Regions from separate parts of the Vreelandella indica genome, predicted to be linked through region 3. Evidence: predicted binding sites of a transcription regulator. Region 3 holds the regulator's gene; each other region holds the start of a gene.
What was found. Region 3 encodes sigma-54, which starts transcription at its own class of promoters, with help from an activator protein. Its sites were predicted from a motif close to TGGCACNNNNNTTGCTNT; they were not measured.

Region 1: a site for sigma-54 is predicted at 1,280-1,297, ahead of speB (agmatinase). Genes of this name have one in related genera too.
Region 2: a site for sigma-54 is predicted at 1,798-1,815, ahead of V8L71_RS03445 (formate/nitrite transporter family protein). Genes of this name have one in related genera too.
Region 4: a site for sigma-54 is predicted at 1,885-1,902, ahead of glnA (glutamate--ammonia ligase). Genes of this name have one in related genera too.

Annotation. Positions count from the first base shown of each region.
Region 1 is NZ_JBANSO010000010.1:62,449-66,663, reverse strand. Features, by position in the region: gene V8L71_RS08910 (sigma-54 interaction domain-containing protein) at 1-1,136, opposite strand, end outside; gene speB (agmatinase) at 1,394-2,344, shown strand; gene V8L71_RS08900 (YjiH family protein) at 2,484-3,866, shown strand; gene V8L71_RS08895 (5-guanidino-2-oxopentanoate decarboxylase) at 3,877-4,215, shown strand, end outside.
Region 2 is NZ_JBANSO010000003.1:178,008-182,222, forward strand. Features, by position in the region: gene V8L71_RS03435 (fructosamine kinase family protein) at 1-297, shown strand, start outside; gene cynS (cyanase) at 326-766, opposite strand; gene V8L71_RS03445 (formate/nitrite transporter family protein) at 826-1,638, opposite strand; gene V8L71_RS03450 (sigma-54 interaction domain-containing protein) at 2,013-3,983, shown strand.
Region 3 is NZ_JBANSO010000001.1:204,157-208,371, forward strand. Features, by position in the region: gene V8L71_RS00990 (KdsC family phosphatase) at 1-29, shown strand, start outside; gene lptC (LPS export ABC transporter periplasmic protein LptC) at 29-598, shown strand; gene lptA (lipopolysaccharide transport periplasmic protein LptA) at 610-1,101, shown strand; gene lptB (LPS export ABC transporter ATP-binding protein) at 1,113-1,862, shown strand; gene V8L71_RS01010 (RNA polymerase factor sigma-54) at 1,986-3,401, shown strand; gene hpf (ribosome hibernation-promoting factor, HPF/YfiA family) at 3,500-3,808, shown strand; gene V8L71_RS01020 (PTS sugar transporter subunit IIA) at 3,813-4,215, shown strand, end outside.
Region 4 is NZ_JBANSO010000004.1:27,477-31,691, reverse strand. Features, by position in the region: gene V8L71_RS03670 (acyltransferase family protein) at 1-930, shown strand, start outside; gene V8L71_RS03665 (hypothetical protein) at 967-1,590, opposite strand; gene glnA (glutamate--ammonia ligase) at 2,124-3,530, shown strand; gene V8L71_RS03655 (DUF4124 domain-containing protein) at 3,687-4,215, shown strand, end outside.

The DNA.
Region 1 (4,215 bases), on a different contig from region 3:
CGCTCCAGCCAGTTTTCAAGCTCGCGAACATTTCCTGGCCAGTCGCTGCCCATGAGGGTCGACCACACCTGATTGCCGAGAATTTTTTGCCGTCCATAACGCTGATTCAGCCGTTTTAAGCACGCTTCGACCAGGTCGGGGATATCCTCGCGGCGGTCTCGGAGCGGCGGTAGGGTGACTGGAATCACGTTGAGACGGTAGTAAAGATCCAAGCGAAATAGCCCGGCTTCCACCTGTTTGCCCAGGTCCTGATTGGTCGCCACCACTAAGCGGAAATCGACCCGGCGCGAACGCGTATCGCCCAAGCGGGTCAGGCTGCCATCCTGAATGACTTTGAGCAGCTTGGTTTGCATCAGTAGCGGCAGCTCGCCGATTTCATCAAGGAACAGCGTGCCCCCTTCAGCCTGCTCCAATAAACCAGCTTTACCTTGCCGCGCCGCGCCGCTAAACGCGCCGGGCTGATAGCCAAACATCTCGGACTCGAACAGGTTTTCAGGAATCGCCGCGCAATTGACGTCGATAAAAGGGCCGTTATGGCGCTGACTCCAGCGATGTAGCTGCTTGGCAAAAGCGGTCTTGCCCACGCCGGACTCCCCCAGCATCAGCACATTGGCGTCTGAAGGGGCGACCCGCTTGAGCAGTAGGGCAATTTCCCGCATCACATGGCTTCTGACCTGCAGGTTATCCAGGGCGTCATCCAACGCCTGCTCTTCGGCATCCGGCGCGGCATGGCTGCGCTTTAAGTGTTCGCTAAAGCGTTTTTGGAGCAGCGCGTATTCGTCTTGCAGCAACTGGAGGTCGGTTAAATCTCGCGAGCGACTGATAATGCGTTCCAGCTTGCCATTCACGAACACTGGATAGGCTTCTGCAATGACGCGGCGGCCTGTGCCTGTGATTTGCATCAATTGCGCAGGCCGACGGGTACGCATGACTTCCATGGTAATGGAGGGCTTCAATACCCCAGCCGCCTGTAGCTGTTGGACGCTGCTGGAAAGCAGCTCTTCACGCGATACTCCATAAACCGCTTCGGCACCTGGGCTGACATCCACGATCTGCCCATCGCCACTGACGATAAAGAAGTGGTCGTTGGCGGTTTCTACGATGGTTTGCAGTACGTGCTTGTCTATTTCACTCATTGTGTGTCTCTCACGCCAGCCAGCCTTGCCTAGGCGATTCATAAATGAATGATTGATTCATTTATGAATCGTTGGTGTGCTTGTTTGATGCATTTTTGCATCGTTTTGCCCGTTATCCTACCTGTTTATCGCTAGCGCAGGGTTGGCACGTTCTGTGCAATGTCTTAGAAGACAAAAAACCCAAGAAGACAAAGAACTCAACTAGGCAGCATGGATCAGCCGTGCCTCAACGCCACAATAAATCCAAGGAGATAACGATGTCAGAGTTTAATCAGCCGCTGGGCGGCAACACCATGCCGCGCTTTGCAGGTCCCGCCACCATGATGCGCCTGCCGACGCAAGAGAACGCCCAAGGGCTGGATGCTGCCTTTATTGGCATCCCCATGGATATCGGTACCTCGAACCGCCCCGGCACGCGCCTTGGGCCGCGGCAGATTCGCGATGAGTCGCGCATGCTTCGCCCCTACAATATGGCCACCGGCGCCGCGCCTTTTGAAAGCCTCCAGGTAGCCGATATCGGCGACGTACCGATCAATACGTTCCATCTGCCGAAAAGCGTCGACATTATCACGGCCTTTTACGACGACGTGTTAAAGCATGACTGCATTCCGCTGACGCTAGGCGGCGAGCACACGCTGACGCTACCGATTCTGCGCGCGATGGCCAAAAAGCACGGCCCGGTGGGGTTGATCCATATCGACGCCCACGCCGATGTGAACGAGCATATGTTTGGCGAGCCGATTGCCCACGGTACGCCGTTTCGTCGTGCCCAGGAGGAGGGGCTGCTGGCCCATAACAAAGTCGTGCAAATCGGTCTGCGCGGGACCGGTTACGCCCCTGAGGACTTTGACTGGTGTCGCGAGCAGGGCTTCCGTGTGGTGCAGGCTGAGGAGTGCTGGCATCGCTCGCTGACACCGCTGATGGCCGAAGTGCGTGAACAGATGGGCGATATCCCGGTGTATATCAGTTTCGATATCGATGGACTGGACCCCTCGGTCGCGCCCGGCACCGGCACGGTGGAAATGGGCGGCCTGACCTCTGCCCAAGGGCTTGAGATTGTTCGCGGCGCGGCGGGGTTGAACATCGTCGGCGGTGACTTGGTTGAAGTATCGCCCCCCTATGACCCCAGCGGCAACACGGCGTTGATGGGCGCCACGCTGCTGTATGAAATGCTCTGCATCCTGCCGGGCGTGAAGCGCGGCGATTAAGCCGATGGTAAGACAGTTTTGATTAAAAAAGCGCCGATCTAACAAGGCGCTAATAAAAAAGACAGATGGCAGGAAGGTCGACTTCCTGCCAGGACGCCGCTAGCCCACCTCCAATAATCACTTCCAATAGGTGAATCCTATGTCGAATAGTAACGTTAAGACCGCAATGCCGACCTCGTCGGGGCCGATCCCCCAGGCGCATTTACTGAAGTTTATAGTGCCTTCTTTAATTGGGGTTTTGCTGTTCCTCGTCCCTTTCCAATTTGGCGATACCATCAATATTGGTATGGGCCTTATGGCGGAGGGGTTGCAAACGCTATTAGGCTCAGCGCTGCCAGCTATCGCGGTAGTCGTGCTTTGTCTTTCAGTGGTAGTCACTGTTTATGCCAAGCTAGCTAACCCTGGCTGGGCCAAAAAAGGCATGTTGCACGAGATGTTTCATGTTGGGCCGCTGTGGTTGGCAATGCGTTCTTTAGGCGCTCTGTTTGCGGTGATGACCTATTTCCAGTTTGGGCCTGAGTTCGTCACTGCCTCTTTTACTGGTGGCGTCATGCTCAATGACCTTGCGCCGGTGCTCTTAACGTTCTTCTTCTTTGCCGCGCTGTTGCTACCGTTTCTGGTCGAGTTTGGCTTTATGGAGTTTATCGGCAGCATGGTACGCAAACCGTTCAGGATAATTTTTAACCTGCCGGGGCGCAGCGCCATTGATGCCACTGCCTCATGGATGGGGTCAGGTACCGTGGGTGTGCTCATTACCACGCAGCAGTATGAACAGGGCTATTACAATGGTCGCGAAGCCTCCGTCATTGCCACCAACTTCTCTGTGGTATCTATTGCCTTTGCGCTGTTAGTGACGAGCTTCGTCGATATTAACCATCTGTTTGTGCAGTTTTACACGACGGTCGTGGTGGCAGGGTTAATCGCTGCGGTCATTGTGCCGCGCATCCCACCGCTATCGCGCAAGTCCAATGATTACTATGATCCGGTCGGCTGTCAGTTAAACGAAGAACGTACCGAAAAGGTCGGCCTGTTCCGCTATAGCTTGATTCAAGCCACCAATCGCGCCGCTGGCGCTCCCGGCCCTCGCGAGCTAGCACGTTTGGCGCTGCTCAACGTGATGGATATTTTCCTAGGTTTACTACCCTTGGTGTTTGCCATTGGCACGGTGGCGCTCATTCTGGCGGAGTTTACCCCGCTGTTTACGTGGCTCTCTTACCCCATGGTACCGGTGCTGGAACTGCTGCGTATTCCAGAGGCAGAAGCGGCAGCACCCGCAACGCTGGTTGGCTTTGCCGATATGTTCCTACCAGCGGTATTAGCGACCAATATTGAAAGCGAGCTCACTCGCTTTGTGATCGCCTGTCTCTCCCTGACCCAGCTGATTTACATGTCTGAAATAGGCGCGCTGCTGCTCAAGTCGAAAATCCCCATCAAACTCTGGGAACTGGTGGCCATCTTTCTACTGCGTACCGCGATTACGCTGCCGATCATCGCCTTTATGGCCCACACGTTTTTCTTCTAAGGGGACTGTAATGAGCGTTGAAGAAGCACGTAAACAACCCGCCATGACCTGTGCAGAGCTACTCATTCGGCTGCTGCGGGAGACTTACGGGGTGAGCGCCCTGTTCGGCATCCCCGGCGTGCATACGATAGAGCTTTATCGTGGTCTGGAAGGCAGCGATGTGCAGCATATAACCCCGCGCCATGAGCAGGGCGCGGGGTTTATGGCCGACGGTTATGCCCGCGCCAGCGGCCAACCGGGGGTGTGCCTGATTATCACCGGCCCAGGCATGACCAACATTGCCACCGCCATGGGCCAAGCCCTGGCGGACTCCATCCCCATGCTGGTGATCTCCAGCGTCAACCGCCGC
Region 2 (4,215 bases), on a different contig from region 3:
CTGCTGCATGGTGATTGTTGGTCGGGGAATGTACTCACCACCCCGCAGGGGCCCGCTCTGATAGACCCCGCGGTATATCGCCACTACCCGGAAGTGGATTTAGCGATGCTGACTCTGTTTGGCTCGCCCGGCGAGGCGTTTTTTGACGCCTACTGGAACGGCGACGCCCCGACCGACTGGCCGAGGCGTGAAGCGCTGTTTCAGCTTTATCCGCTGTTGAATCACCTGCTGCTGTTCGGTGCCGGTTACCGGTCAGCGGTTGAGCGCAGCGTGGCGAGGGTCGAAGCTTCCACCTAATGCCTTAACAATGCTTAGGTCTTACGTTTTACCAGGATTTATAAGGTAAAAATTTGCCATTCAAGGTGAGTAATACCCGATCACCTTTGGGGTCTTCGATTTTGTCGACTTCCATGGTGAAGTCGATGGCGCTCATGATGCCGTCGCCAAACTTCTCCTGCACGACGTCCTTCAAGGTTTCCCCATAAACGCCGACCACTTCATACAGGCGGTAGATGAAGGGGTCCTGGGGAATTGCTTCGTCCCAGGCTTTGGTGGGAAACGCCACTAACGCTTCGGCGACGTCGCTTTCCACGCCCAGCGTATCGCATATTTGATGAGCCACATCGCTGCTGGCGCTATTCATGCCGTAGCAGGCGGAAGCGACCCAGACCGGCGACATGCCAACCGTTTTACCAATGTCGTCCCAGCTCATTTTTTTACGCGCTTTGGCGGCGAGCAGAGTATGACGCATTTCGAGCTTATCCATGATGGTTCTCCTTTAGAGTTAAGGGCGTTTGACGCCCTTTTTTGCCTAATAGGCTGCGATCAAGAAAAGACTTTTTTGGCCTGAGTGCGGACGTGGGTGGTGTAGAGAACCAAGCCAACCAGCGTCAAACCGCCTACCAAGTTGCCTAGTACGGTGGGGATTTCGTTCCACATAATGTATTGATACAGAGTGAAGTCAGCGCCCATCATCAGACCAATCGGGAACAGGAACATGTTGACAACGGAGTGCTCAAAACCGAGATAGAAGAAGACAATAATCGGCATCCACATGGCCATGATTTTGCCGGAAACCGTTGTAGAGATGGCAGCACCCACCACGCCCATGGACACCATCCAGTTGCAGAACATGCCTCTTAGGAAGAGCACGATCCAACCGGCAATGCCGGCATCCTGATAACCCACCGTTCGGCTTTCACCGACGGTCATCATCGTTTGGCCGACAGCGTTGATCTCTTCAGTGCCGCCCATGGTGAAGTTCAAGTAACCGAAGGTGGCGATAAATAGGGCACCCCCAAGATTGCCGAGCCCTACCAGCCCCCAGCACTTCAGCATTCGGGGTAGTGTGACGCCAGGCCGCTTGTCGAGCCATGCAAGAGGCACCAGTGTGAAAACACCAGTGAGCAGGTCATAGCCCATCAGGTAAAGCATCACAAAGCCGACCGGAAAGAGCAGCGCCCCTATCAAGAAGTTGCCTGTTTGTGTCGCTATGGTAATGGCGAAAATAACTGCCAACGCCAGGGTAGCTCCCGCCATAAAGGAGCGAATAAGTGTATCCCGGGTGCCCATATAGATTTTTGATTCACCCTGATCCACCAGCTTGGTGACAAATTCACTGGGCATTAGATAAGACATAAGCATGTCTCCTGTGTCATTTCGGTTAATTAACGCTTAACCCAAGAGTTTTAGAGTTTCCTGCTAGGAGCAATAAATAGGAGCAATAAAACCGATGGCTGCGCCTTCCTGGTGCAAAAGAGATTAAGCGTGTGGCGCTATCGCACTATCACTGTTTGTATTGCGATTTATGTGCCAACTCTTGATTGTGCTGATTAACCGTTTGTTTTTAATTGATTAATTTATTTTTTTGGCATTGGTTTTGAATCACTCGAATAGTTACGAAAAATCGTAAATAACGATATTTCGTTGTTTTATTAACGAAAAATCGTAACTGGCGTGGGAATTGAATGGTTCATTAGTGAAGATCACCTTGAATCCTGAGGTAGTAGCTAATGCTTATGCAGGAAACCAAGCACGCCACAGCCTCTGCACTCATGGGCGGCTACTCACCGCTTGCCATGATTGTGATCGACCCCTTTACCGATCAGCTATTGGCTGCCAATCCGGCTGCCTGTGAGCTGCTATGCATTGAACAGCTATGTACTGAGCAAACAGGTATTGAGCAAGGCATGCCTCTAGCGGCTCCCTTTAGCCACCGTTTGAGTGCGTCACTGCCGCTATGGGTGAGCTTTACGGATGAGGCGCTGGTGCAAAAAACCGCCTGGTCGGATGATTTGGTGATACTCGATATGCTGCGCCAGCCCTACCGGGTAGAGGTTTATGCCCAGTGCATTGAAGACTCTGAACAGCTTCTGTTAACGCTGATTGATCGTAATAAAGCCGAGCAGCGACGTGCCAAGGCAGAGCTTGGTCGCCAGCACCGCCAGGGGGAAGTGGGTTGGCAGCGGGTCGAACAGGTATTCGAGCGTATCGAAAAGCAGAATCAGCTGATCCTTGGCGCGGCAGGCGAGGGGATCTATGGCTTGGATGCGGAGGGCAAAACGACGTTTGTAAACCCCGCTGCAGAGCGCATTTTGGGCTGGAGTACCGACGATATGGTCGGCCATGACGCGCACCTCATGTTTCACCACACCCATGCCGACGGCAGCCACTTTCCGGTGCAGCAGTGCCCGATTCACGCCTCGTTCAGCGACGGTCAGGTGCACCATGTCGATAACGAGGTGTTTTGGCACAAAAATGGCGAAGCGATTCCGGTCGAGTACACCAGCACGCCGATTTTTGAGATGGGCCGTTTAGTGGGCGCCGTGGTGTTGTTTCGGGATATTCGTGAGCGCAAGCGCGCCGAGCAGCAACTTCGGGATGCGCTCGCCGAAGTGGAGACGCTCAAGCAGCGCCTGGAACTGGAAAATGAGTACCTTCAAGAAGAGATAAAAGCAGAGCTCAACCATCGCGATATTGTTGGCAATAGCCCGGCCGTGGCAAAGCTGATTAAACAGATCGAGATGGTGGCGCCTACCAGTGCCAATGTGCTGATAAGTGGTGAGTCGGGCACCGGTAAAGAGCTGATCGCCCGCGCTATCCACGCGGGCAGTTCGCGCAGTGACCGGCCACTGATCCGGGTAAACTGTGCGGCTATTCCGCGTGACCTGTTTGAAAGCGAGTTTTTCGGCCATGTCAAAGGCGCCTTCACCGGGGCGGTACAGGACCGCCCAGGGCGTTTTGAGCTCGCCCATGGCGGGACGCTGTTTTTGGATGAAGTGGGTGAAATTCCTCTCGAGTTACAGAGTAAGCTGCTGCGTGTATTGCAGGATCAACAGTTCGAACGGGTGGGCGACAACCGCACACGGGAAGTCGACGTGCGGGTCATTGCCGCGACCAACCGTGAACTGCGCGACATGATTGAGGTGGGGCATTTTCGTGAAGACCTCTATTTTCGCCTTAACGTTTTCCCCATCGATTCGGTGCCCTTGCGCAAACGGATTGAGGATGTGCCACTGCTGGCGCGGCATTTTTTGCACCGAGCCTGCCTCAAATTCAATAAGCCCGGAGTGCGTATCCCTCCCGCGCAATTAGAAATCCTCCAGCGTTACCCCTGGCCCGGCAATATCCGTGAGCTTGAAAACGTCATTGAACGTCAGGTAATCGTCACCCAGGATCGGCGTCTGGTATTCGATGATCTCCTGTTGGGGGAGCCGCCCCGCTCGTTAAGCCGCACAAGCAACGAGCCCACGGCGGGTCGTGACCTCGGGCAACATCATGAAACCACGCTGCTGACCGAGCATGCGCTTAGCCAGCGCCAACGAGAAAGTACGCTAGCCGCGCTCTCCCAGGCGGGCGGCAAAGTGTCGGGGGCGGGCGGCGCCGCGGAGCTACTGGGTATCAAACCAACGACGTTAGCGTCACGGCTAACAAAGTGGGGGATTGAGCCACGGGAATTTCGTAAAAGTAAGCCGTGTGGATAGTCGTCCCTCCCTACATTGGACTAAGGTAAGCTGGAAGCGGCTTGACAATAGGTTGTACACACATTTTTAGATTGTTCAAGGCTAGCATACATACATGAATGTAACTATAATGCTCATCTTTCTGAGTGGCTCAATGCACCAAGTGTCTTTGTAAGCTGAGAGACTTTGTAAGTTGATCGACTTAGTCGACAGAGAAGCTTAGTTCGTTCGCCATCCTGACGCTGATACCTAG
Region 3 (4,215 bases):
TAGACACCTATCTTCACGGTCGCACCTAATGGTGAAGCAGGTAAAAGTACGCATTTGGTTAGCCGGGCTGGTCGTAGCCCTGGGGGCTCTACTGGTGTGGCTTGACCCACGTGGGCCTCAAGACACGGCCATTGACCCTGAAGCGCAGGCCCAGGAGCCAGGCCACGTACTGGAAAACGCTGAGATCACCCTTTTCGGTGAAAATGGCAGCGTATTACAGGCGCTTAAAACCCCACGCCTGATCCATACGCCGCAGCGTAGTGAAACCTGGACGGAAGAGCCCGAAGCTATTTTATACGATAGCGAAAACCGCCAGTGGCTAGCTAGCGCTGATGTAGGCACGCTTAACACGTCCACTCAGGCCTTGCTGATGTCAGGCGCGGCTCGCCTGATCGCACCGGATGAAGGTTGGCAGTTAGACACTGAATTATTGCACTATGACGGGCTAAAACAGCATGCGTGGAGTGAAACACCGGTAGTGCTACAACAGCCGCCCCAGCAAATGAACGCGTCGCGCATGGACGTCTGGCTTAACGAAAGCCAAGTGCGCTTAACTGATAATGTGCGTGGCACGCACCCTCCGGCCACGCAACGCTAACAGGATTTGCCATGAAATCACTGCTATATACCGCCCTTTTTGCCCTTGCGGTACCACTCTCGGCACTGGCCCAAAACAGCCAGGCCCCGGTAGAAGTTGAAGCCGACCGTTTAGACCTTGACCAGCGAGCGGGAACCGCTGTCTATACAGGCAATGTCGATATTCGCCAAGGCGGAATGCAATTACGTGGCGAGCGAGTAGAGATCGAACGCAACGAGGCAGGCGAGCTCTCCCGCGCGACCTCCACCGGTGAGCGCGCTTACTTACGTCATCAAGCTGAAGGGCAAGAAGGCCCTACAGAAGGTTGGGCAAGGCGCATTATTTATCATGTCGCTGAACGCCGCGTTGAGCTGATCGACCAAGCCGAATTAACGCAACAAGAAGACACCTTCACCGGCGGTCGCCTTGAATATTTCATTGACCGTGAAGTGATTCAGGCCCGCTCTGACGTTGACGGCAGCGAAACCCAGCGCATACGTATGACGCTTCAGCCTGAACAATAGGGAGCCAAGCCTTGGCAACTACAGACACTGCGCCAATCAAAACCCTATATGCCCACCACTTGGCCAAAAGCTATAAGCGACGCCGAGTCGTTAAAGACATCAATTTAGAGATCTCCCAAGGCAGCATTGTGGGCTTACTGGGCCCTAACGGCGCGGGCAAAACCACCTCGTTTTATATGATTGTGGGGCTGGTGAAATCCGATGCTGGCAAAGTGGGTATCGACGATGTAGATCTAACCCGCGCGCCAATGCATGAACGCGCTGCGGCGGGTATCGGCTACCTTCCGCAAGAAGCGTCTATTTTTCGTAAATTATCGGTTGCCGATAATATTATGGCGATACTCGAAACGCGCAAAGAGCTCAGCCGTCGCGACCGCGAGCAGCGCCTGGAAGCGCTACTTGAAGATTTTCACATTACCCATATTCGCGACAACCTGGGCATGAGCCTTTCAGGCGGTGAACGCAGGCGGGTGGAGATTGCTCGCTCACTGGCGACAGAACCCGCATTCATTCTTCTGGACGAGCCCTTTGCTGGCGTAGACCCCATTTCGGTGGGCGAGATCAAAACCATTATTCGGGCATTAAAGCAGCGCCACATCGGCGTACTGATTACCGACCACAACGTTCGCGAAACCCTGGATATTTGTGATATCGCCTACATCGTGGGCGATGGTCAAATCATCGCCAGCGGCTCTCCAGCCTCGATACTCACTAACCAGAAAGTGAGGGAGGTTTATCTAGGCGCTGATTTCCGCCTCTAGCCTATTTTTCACTTCTAATTAGCGCTCTACAACAACTTTACTACCAATGGCATGCTTATTGCACTTGCACCGGAGACCTACTCACACTAGGGTGGAGCATTCTGATTAACGAGTGGTTCTCAGATGGTCATGAAAGCTTCTCTTCAACTGCGCATGGGCACACAGCTGACCATGACACCTCAGCTGCAGCAGGCCATTGCTCTGTTACAGCTATCAACGCTGGACTTACGTCAAGAAATTCAGCAGGCCCTAGATGCCAACCCCATGCTGGAACAAGAGGATGAATTTGGCGAACAGGCTGCCAGCGAGCCCAAAGAGGAAGAGTGGTCAGAGAGCATTCCCACCGAGCTCTCGGTAGATAGTGATTGGTCTGACACCTACCAAGATATGGGCAGTCACGGTGGCTCCAGCAGCGAAGGACCTGATTTTGAGCGCCAGGCTGCTGGCCAGAGTCTTCATGGGCACTTGCTGTGGCAGCTAGCCATGACTGATTTTGGCGCGCGAGAGCAACTTGTCGCAGAAAGTCTTATCGACGCGTTAGATGCTAATGGCTACTTAACTCAGCCGCTCAACGACATACGTGAAGGGCTTCGCGCCCAAGGTGTCGATGGGCTTAGCCAGCGCGAAGTAGAAACCATTCTGCTTAAGCTTCAGCAATTTGAGCCAACAGGAATATTCGCCCGCGACCTGCGGGAGTGCCTGATGCTGCAGCTGGCCACTCTTCCCGATGATACGCCGTTGCTGGTTCCTGCCCGCCGCTTAGTACGGCAGTTTCTGGAAGCGCTCGGCAAAGATGACATGCGCTTACTAAAACGCCGCCTGGGACTCGATGATGACCAGCTGGCTGATGTCATTCTCCTCATTCGTAGCCTTGATCCACGCCCGGGCAGCGCCTATGGCGATACCGATGATAGTTATGTAACGCCCGACCTGGTCGTACGCCATGACCACGAAGGCTGGCACTTAGAGCTCAATCCTGAGGCATTGCCAAGGCTTCGCATTCAGCCCGACTACGCAAGCTTAATAAAGCGTGCGGATAAAAGTCAGGACAATCAGTTTTTAAAAGAACACCTGCAGGAAGCACGCTGGCTGATCAAGAGCCTCTCTAGCCGCAACGATACGCTACTGCGCGTTGGCCGCGAGATTATCACCCGGCAAATTGGCTTTTTAGAACACGGCGAAGAAGCCATGAAGCCGCTCATATTGGCCGATATCGCCGAGGCCGTGGAAATGCACGAATCGACTATTTCCCGGGTAACCACTCAGAAATTTATTCATACGCCTCGCGGCGTATTTGAACTCAAATACTTTTTCTCAAGCCAAGTCAGCGGCCAGGATGGTGACAGCCATTCAAGCACCGCTATCCGCGCTCGGCTGAAGAAATTGGTTCAAGAGGAGCCGCCAGGCAAGCCGCTTTCTGATAGCCGCTTAGTCACGCTATTAGGGGAGGGGGGAATTCAAGTAGCGCGTCGAACGGTGGCTAAATACCGTGAAGCCATGGGCATTCCCTCCTCTAGCGAGCGACGTCGTTTGCGCTAGCACAAATCAACGTTTTAGGGAAACTCTCGACAAGGGCTTTGCAACGCGGCAAAAAGGGTTACAATCGAAGTACAGTCCGATGGATAAGGAGTACGTCAATGCAAGTTAATATCACTGGTCATCACGTAGAACTGACTGACGCCTTGCGTGACTATGTCAACGAAAAGCTTGAACGTGTAGAGCGCCATTACGACAACATAACCACGGTGCAAGTCACCTTATCTGTGGAGAAAGAGCGCCAGCAGGCCGCCTGTACACTGCACGCAGCAGGTGCTGATTTACATGCGGAAGCCCTAGACAGTGATATGTACGCCGCTATTGACGCATTAGCGGACAAAATTGATCGGCAACTCGTTAAACATAAGGAAAAAGCACAAGCTCGCGCCCAAGGCGCAGGCGTGCGTTAATTCAATGACGTTGGAAACCATACTCCCCCCGGAACGTGTTCTCTTTGACGTACCCGGGGGCAGCAAAAAAAGGGTGCTGGAATTTTTCAGCACCTTTATTGCCCAAAATATCCCCAGTCTGGACAGCCAAGAAGTGTTTAGCCGTTTAATTGGCCGTGAGCGCTTAGGCAGTACCGGGATTGGTAACGGCGTGGCTATTCCCCATGCGCGTAGTCCTCACTGCTCGGCCCCAATTGCTGGTTTTTTAAAACTCGCAGAAGCGATTGATTTTGATGCTATCGACGGCGACCCGGTGGATCTGGTGTTTGTATTGCTAGTTCCAGAAGAGGCTGATGACACACATCTCTCTCTGCTCGGCCAGGTAGCGACCATCATGAACGATGCGGATGCGCGTCAGAAACTGCGTA
Region 4 (4,215 bases), on a different contig from region 3:
GTCGCCACTGATTTAATGCGCCTGCCGCTGGTGCTGGGTACGCCAATATTTCTGTTTATATCGGTCTTTGTGTTTGCTGTTCGCTACGATAAATCCGTGCCGGAGGGGTTTCTTATTCAGCGCGTAAAGTATGTGATGGTGCCGTACTTTGTGTATGGCTTTATTTATTCCACCGCTGAATGGTTAAGCCAACAGGCGTCGGATGAGCCGGTGGGGTTCGTGGCTAATGCTATCGAGTATTACGTTTATGCGGGCTGGCATGGCTATTTTTTGATCATTGCGATGCAGTTTTACGTGGCTTATTGGCTGTTTACCCGCTGGCAGCTGTGGCGATTGAATCCGGTGCCATGGTTGTGGGGTGCCTGCGTTATCAGCATGGCGTATTGGGGGCTGGCTTATTGGTTTGATGTTGATTTGCCCGGCTACCTGCTGTGGATCGCCCCGCTGGGGTGGATCTATGTGTTTTTCCTGGCGCTGGTGCTAGTGCGCTACTACCCGCTAGCTCAAGAGGGTGTACTCGCTGAGCGGCCCACCTGGATGCAGCAATTGGCGCACCCGGCGTGGTTGGTGCTGTTGGTGGCGCTAATTATAGCGGCGACGTTTGCGGGTTGGCTGGCGTTTTCATCCAAAGAGGTGTGGGTGATTCCATTTTTCGTGCTGTTTACGCTTTGCGCCATGCGTTATTTGGCTGGGCGCCCGGCGCCATTGTGGGTGCGCCACATCAATGCGTATTCGTTTGGGATTTACTTGGCCCACCCCATGTTCTTTGTGCTTGCCGATCTGGTCGTTGAGCCTTTGTCGTTGCCGATTGGGGTGTATGCGCTGGTACTCATCGTCGTGGGACTCGCCGGGTCGGTGGCCCTTAATAAATTGGCGAATACCACCACACTGGGAGCGATGCTGTTTGGCAAGCGCTTGAAGGTTCGGTAATGGAAATATGTGAGTGCATAAATCGAAAGGCACGGCTTACCGCTTCGATGTGTAAGCGAGATCCGGGTCGTTGGGCAGCATGGCGGATGTGTGTTCAGCAGCCTGGCTAAGCAAGCGGCCGCTGTACGTTTTTAAGCGAGTGGGGCAGTCATGCAAACGCTGTAAAAAATCGTCAATCGCGCTGGCGTCATCCAGCTCGGGATCAAATCCACCTAAGCGCTCAAGCCAGGCCCGCCTGACGGCGATGTAGGGCGGTAACAGCAGCGTGCTTGCCAATAAGCGGCGCAGGATGCGTTTGGCTAATGATGGCTGAGCAAGGCCAACAATTAAGGCATCAAGGTTGTAGGTGTTCAATTGCGGGTAGAGTGAGCCCCAGAGGCTGGCAGGCAGTGGCTGCTTCTGCAGCGCAATAATTAACCACTCAGCTTGGCTGGCAAAGGCTGCTTTATTGAGGCGTGCGCCTAGTGGTAGCTTGGGGGTGATCAAGCAATGAGTGTGGTAGCGCTGCTCAATCGAGCTGAGACGCGCATGGGCTTGCGTGCTGGTTACCAAAATGGGCAGCAAGTGGTCGGCTACGCCAGAATCACGTATGGATTTTAAGTGGCGTGGCAACATGTTACCCGTCACCATGGCATCAACGATAAAGCAAACCGACCCCATTTGCCGACTCCGATTGTGAGCAAATCTATCAAATTGTAATTTATTGTAGTATCTGGCTTATTTGGGTAGCAAGTAAAAAAACTTGCGAGCCAAAAAAGAGGGCTCACTATTATTCATGCACTTTATTGGCGCATAAAACATTATTTTTGCCCTGTATTGGTGCGCTATGGCTTTTTTAAACAGCTGCCGAACCAGCATTTAGCTGCTATGCGTCATCAAGAGGCATCCTTGTCCACTTTTTAACGTTTATAAAACAATTGGTTGCTGATTTTTTATGCCATCTTGGTGCAGGGTTGGCATGTTCTCTGCATTATATTTGCAAGCGGCTAGCGGGCCGTAGGCATAAGCCCTACGACGTGCTAAAACGATAGCCGGTCTGAAATGCTCGCTGAGCGATTTGTTCACTAATGTCAGGCAAACGTTGAGCGAACAAGAATGACAAACGTGCGGTTTAGCGCGTATTTTGTCGAACAACACATTTATCGGTAGCTTACAGTCGTTAACTTTAAGCCACGCTCATACCGGAGGACTCTATGTCAGCCAAGACTCTCGCGCTAATTGAAGAACATGATGTTAAGTGGGTAGATCTGCGTTTCACCGACACTCGCGGTAAAGAACAGCACGTGACTGTGCCTGCTCGCGATGTGAACGAAGAATTCTTTGAGAATGGCCAGATGTTTGATGGCTCTTCTATCGAAGGTTGGAAGGGCATTAACGAATCCGACATGATTCTGCGCCCGGAAGATGGCACTGGCTATCTCGACCCCTTCACCGAAGATGCGACGCTGGTTCTGCGCTGCGACATCATCGAGCCGGCCACTATGCAGGGCTACGATCGTGACCCGCGCTCCATCGCCAAGCGCGCTGAAGCTTATCTAGAGTCTACTGGCCTGGGCGACACTGCGTTTTTCGGTCCTGAGCCTGAATTCTTTATCTTTGACGAAGTGCATTGGAAGTCTGACATTCAGGGCTCCATGTACAAAATCACGTCTGACGAAGGCGCTTGGGCGACCAGTAACCAGGTAGAAGGCGGTAACTTAGGCCACCGCCCGCGCGTTAAAGGCGGCTACTTCCCGGTTCCCCCGGTTGACAGCTTCCACGATATTCGTGGCGCGATGTGTAACACCCTGGAAGCGATTGGCCAGACTGTCGAGGTTCACCACCACGAAGTTGCCAACGCGGGTCAGAACGAAATCGGCGTTAAATTCAACACGCTGGTGAAGAAAGCTGACGAAGTGCAGGAAATGAAGTACGTGATCCACAACGTGGCGCACGCGTATGGTAAAACGGCGACCTTTATGCCGAAGCCGCTGGTAGGCGACAACGGTTCTGGTATGCACGTTCACCAGTCGTTCTGGAAAGGTGGTGAGAACCAGTTCGCCGGTGACGAGTACGCTGGCCTGTCTGAAATGGCGCTTTTCTATATCGGCGGCATCATCAAGCACGCCCGTGCCCTAAACGCCTTTACTAACGCTTCTACCAACTCGTACAAGCGTCTGGTACCTGGCTTTGAAGCGCCGGTCATGCTGGCCTACAGTGCCCGTAACCGTTCTGCTTCTATCCGTATTCCTTACACCGCTAGCCCGAAAGGCAAGCGTGTTGAAGCTCGCTTCCCTGATCCGACTGCCAACCCGTACCTGGCATTCTCTGCCATGTTGATGGCCGGTATCGACGGTATCAAGAACAAGATCCATCCTGGCGATGCAATGGATAAAAACCTGTACGACCTGCCGCCAGAAGAAGGCAAGTTAGTACCGACCGTAGCACACAGCCTGGATCAAGCACTGGAAGCCCTCGACGCTGACCGTGCGTTCCTGACCGAAGGTGGCGTGTTCACCGACGAAATGATCGATGCCTACATCGAACTCAAGATGGAAGAAGTGGAGCGTATCCGTATGACGACGCACCCCATCGAGTTTGATATGTACTACAGCTGCTAATCAGCGCTTTTAGCACCTAACTGCTACCATCACCCTAGCGGTGGTAACAGTTGATAAAGACGCAGTTGATCAAAACGCAGTTGATCAAAATAGTATCAAAACCCCGCTTCGGCGGGGTTTTTCGTTATTGAGGGTGTGACAAGTGTGAGGAGCAGTATGGGCAAGCTAACCACGTACACGATCAGCTTCTTGATGGCCGCTTTGCTGGGCATCGGGGCGGCCATCATGTCAGGTGCGGCTTTTGGGCAAACGGTTTTCAGGGTCATTGATGAGCACGGCAACGTTACGTTTACCGATAACCCTGGCCGCGGCGGGGAGGCGTTGGAATTGGCACCGTTGCCAAGCCTGCCGCCTGGGTTAAGCGCAGCTACGGCCAGTGTAGCCACGCCCGCTACTGGGCGCCCACGTGGCAAGCCAGGGCAGCCTTTTATGCCGTATGACCATTTTTCGATTGCACTGCCCCAGCAAGGCGCACGGCTGCCGGAGCGAAGCACCGCGGTGGAAGTGGCTATTGCGCCTCCGCTGCGCGATGACCACCAAGTGCGGCTGATAGTGAATGGAGAGATTAGCCAGACCGCGCTGCACAGTGATGTTTTCTGGTTAACGGGGCTTCCTGCGGGGCAGCACGAGCTTCAAGCAGAGCTACTGGATAGTAGCCAGCGTTTACAGCACCGCACGCCCGCAG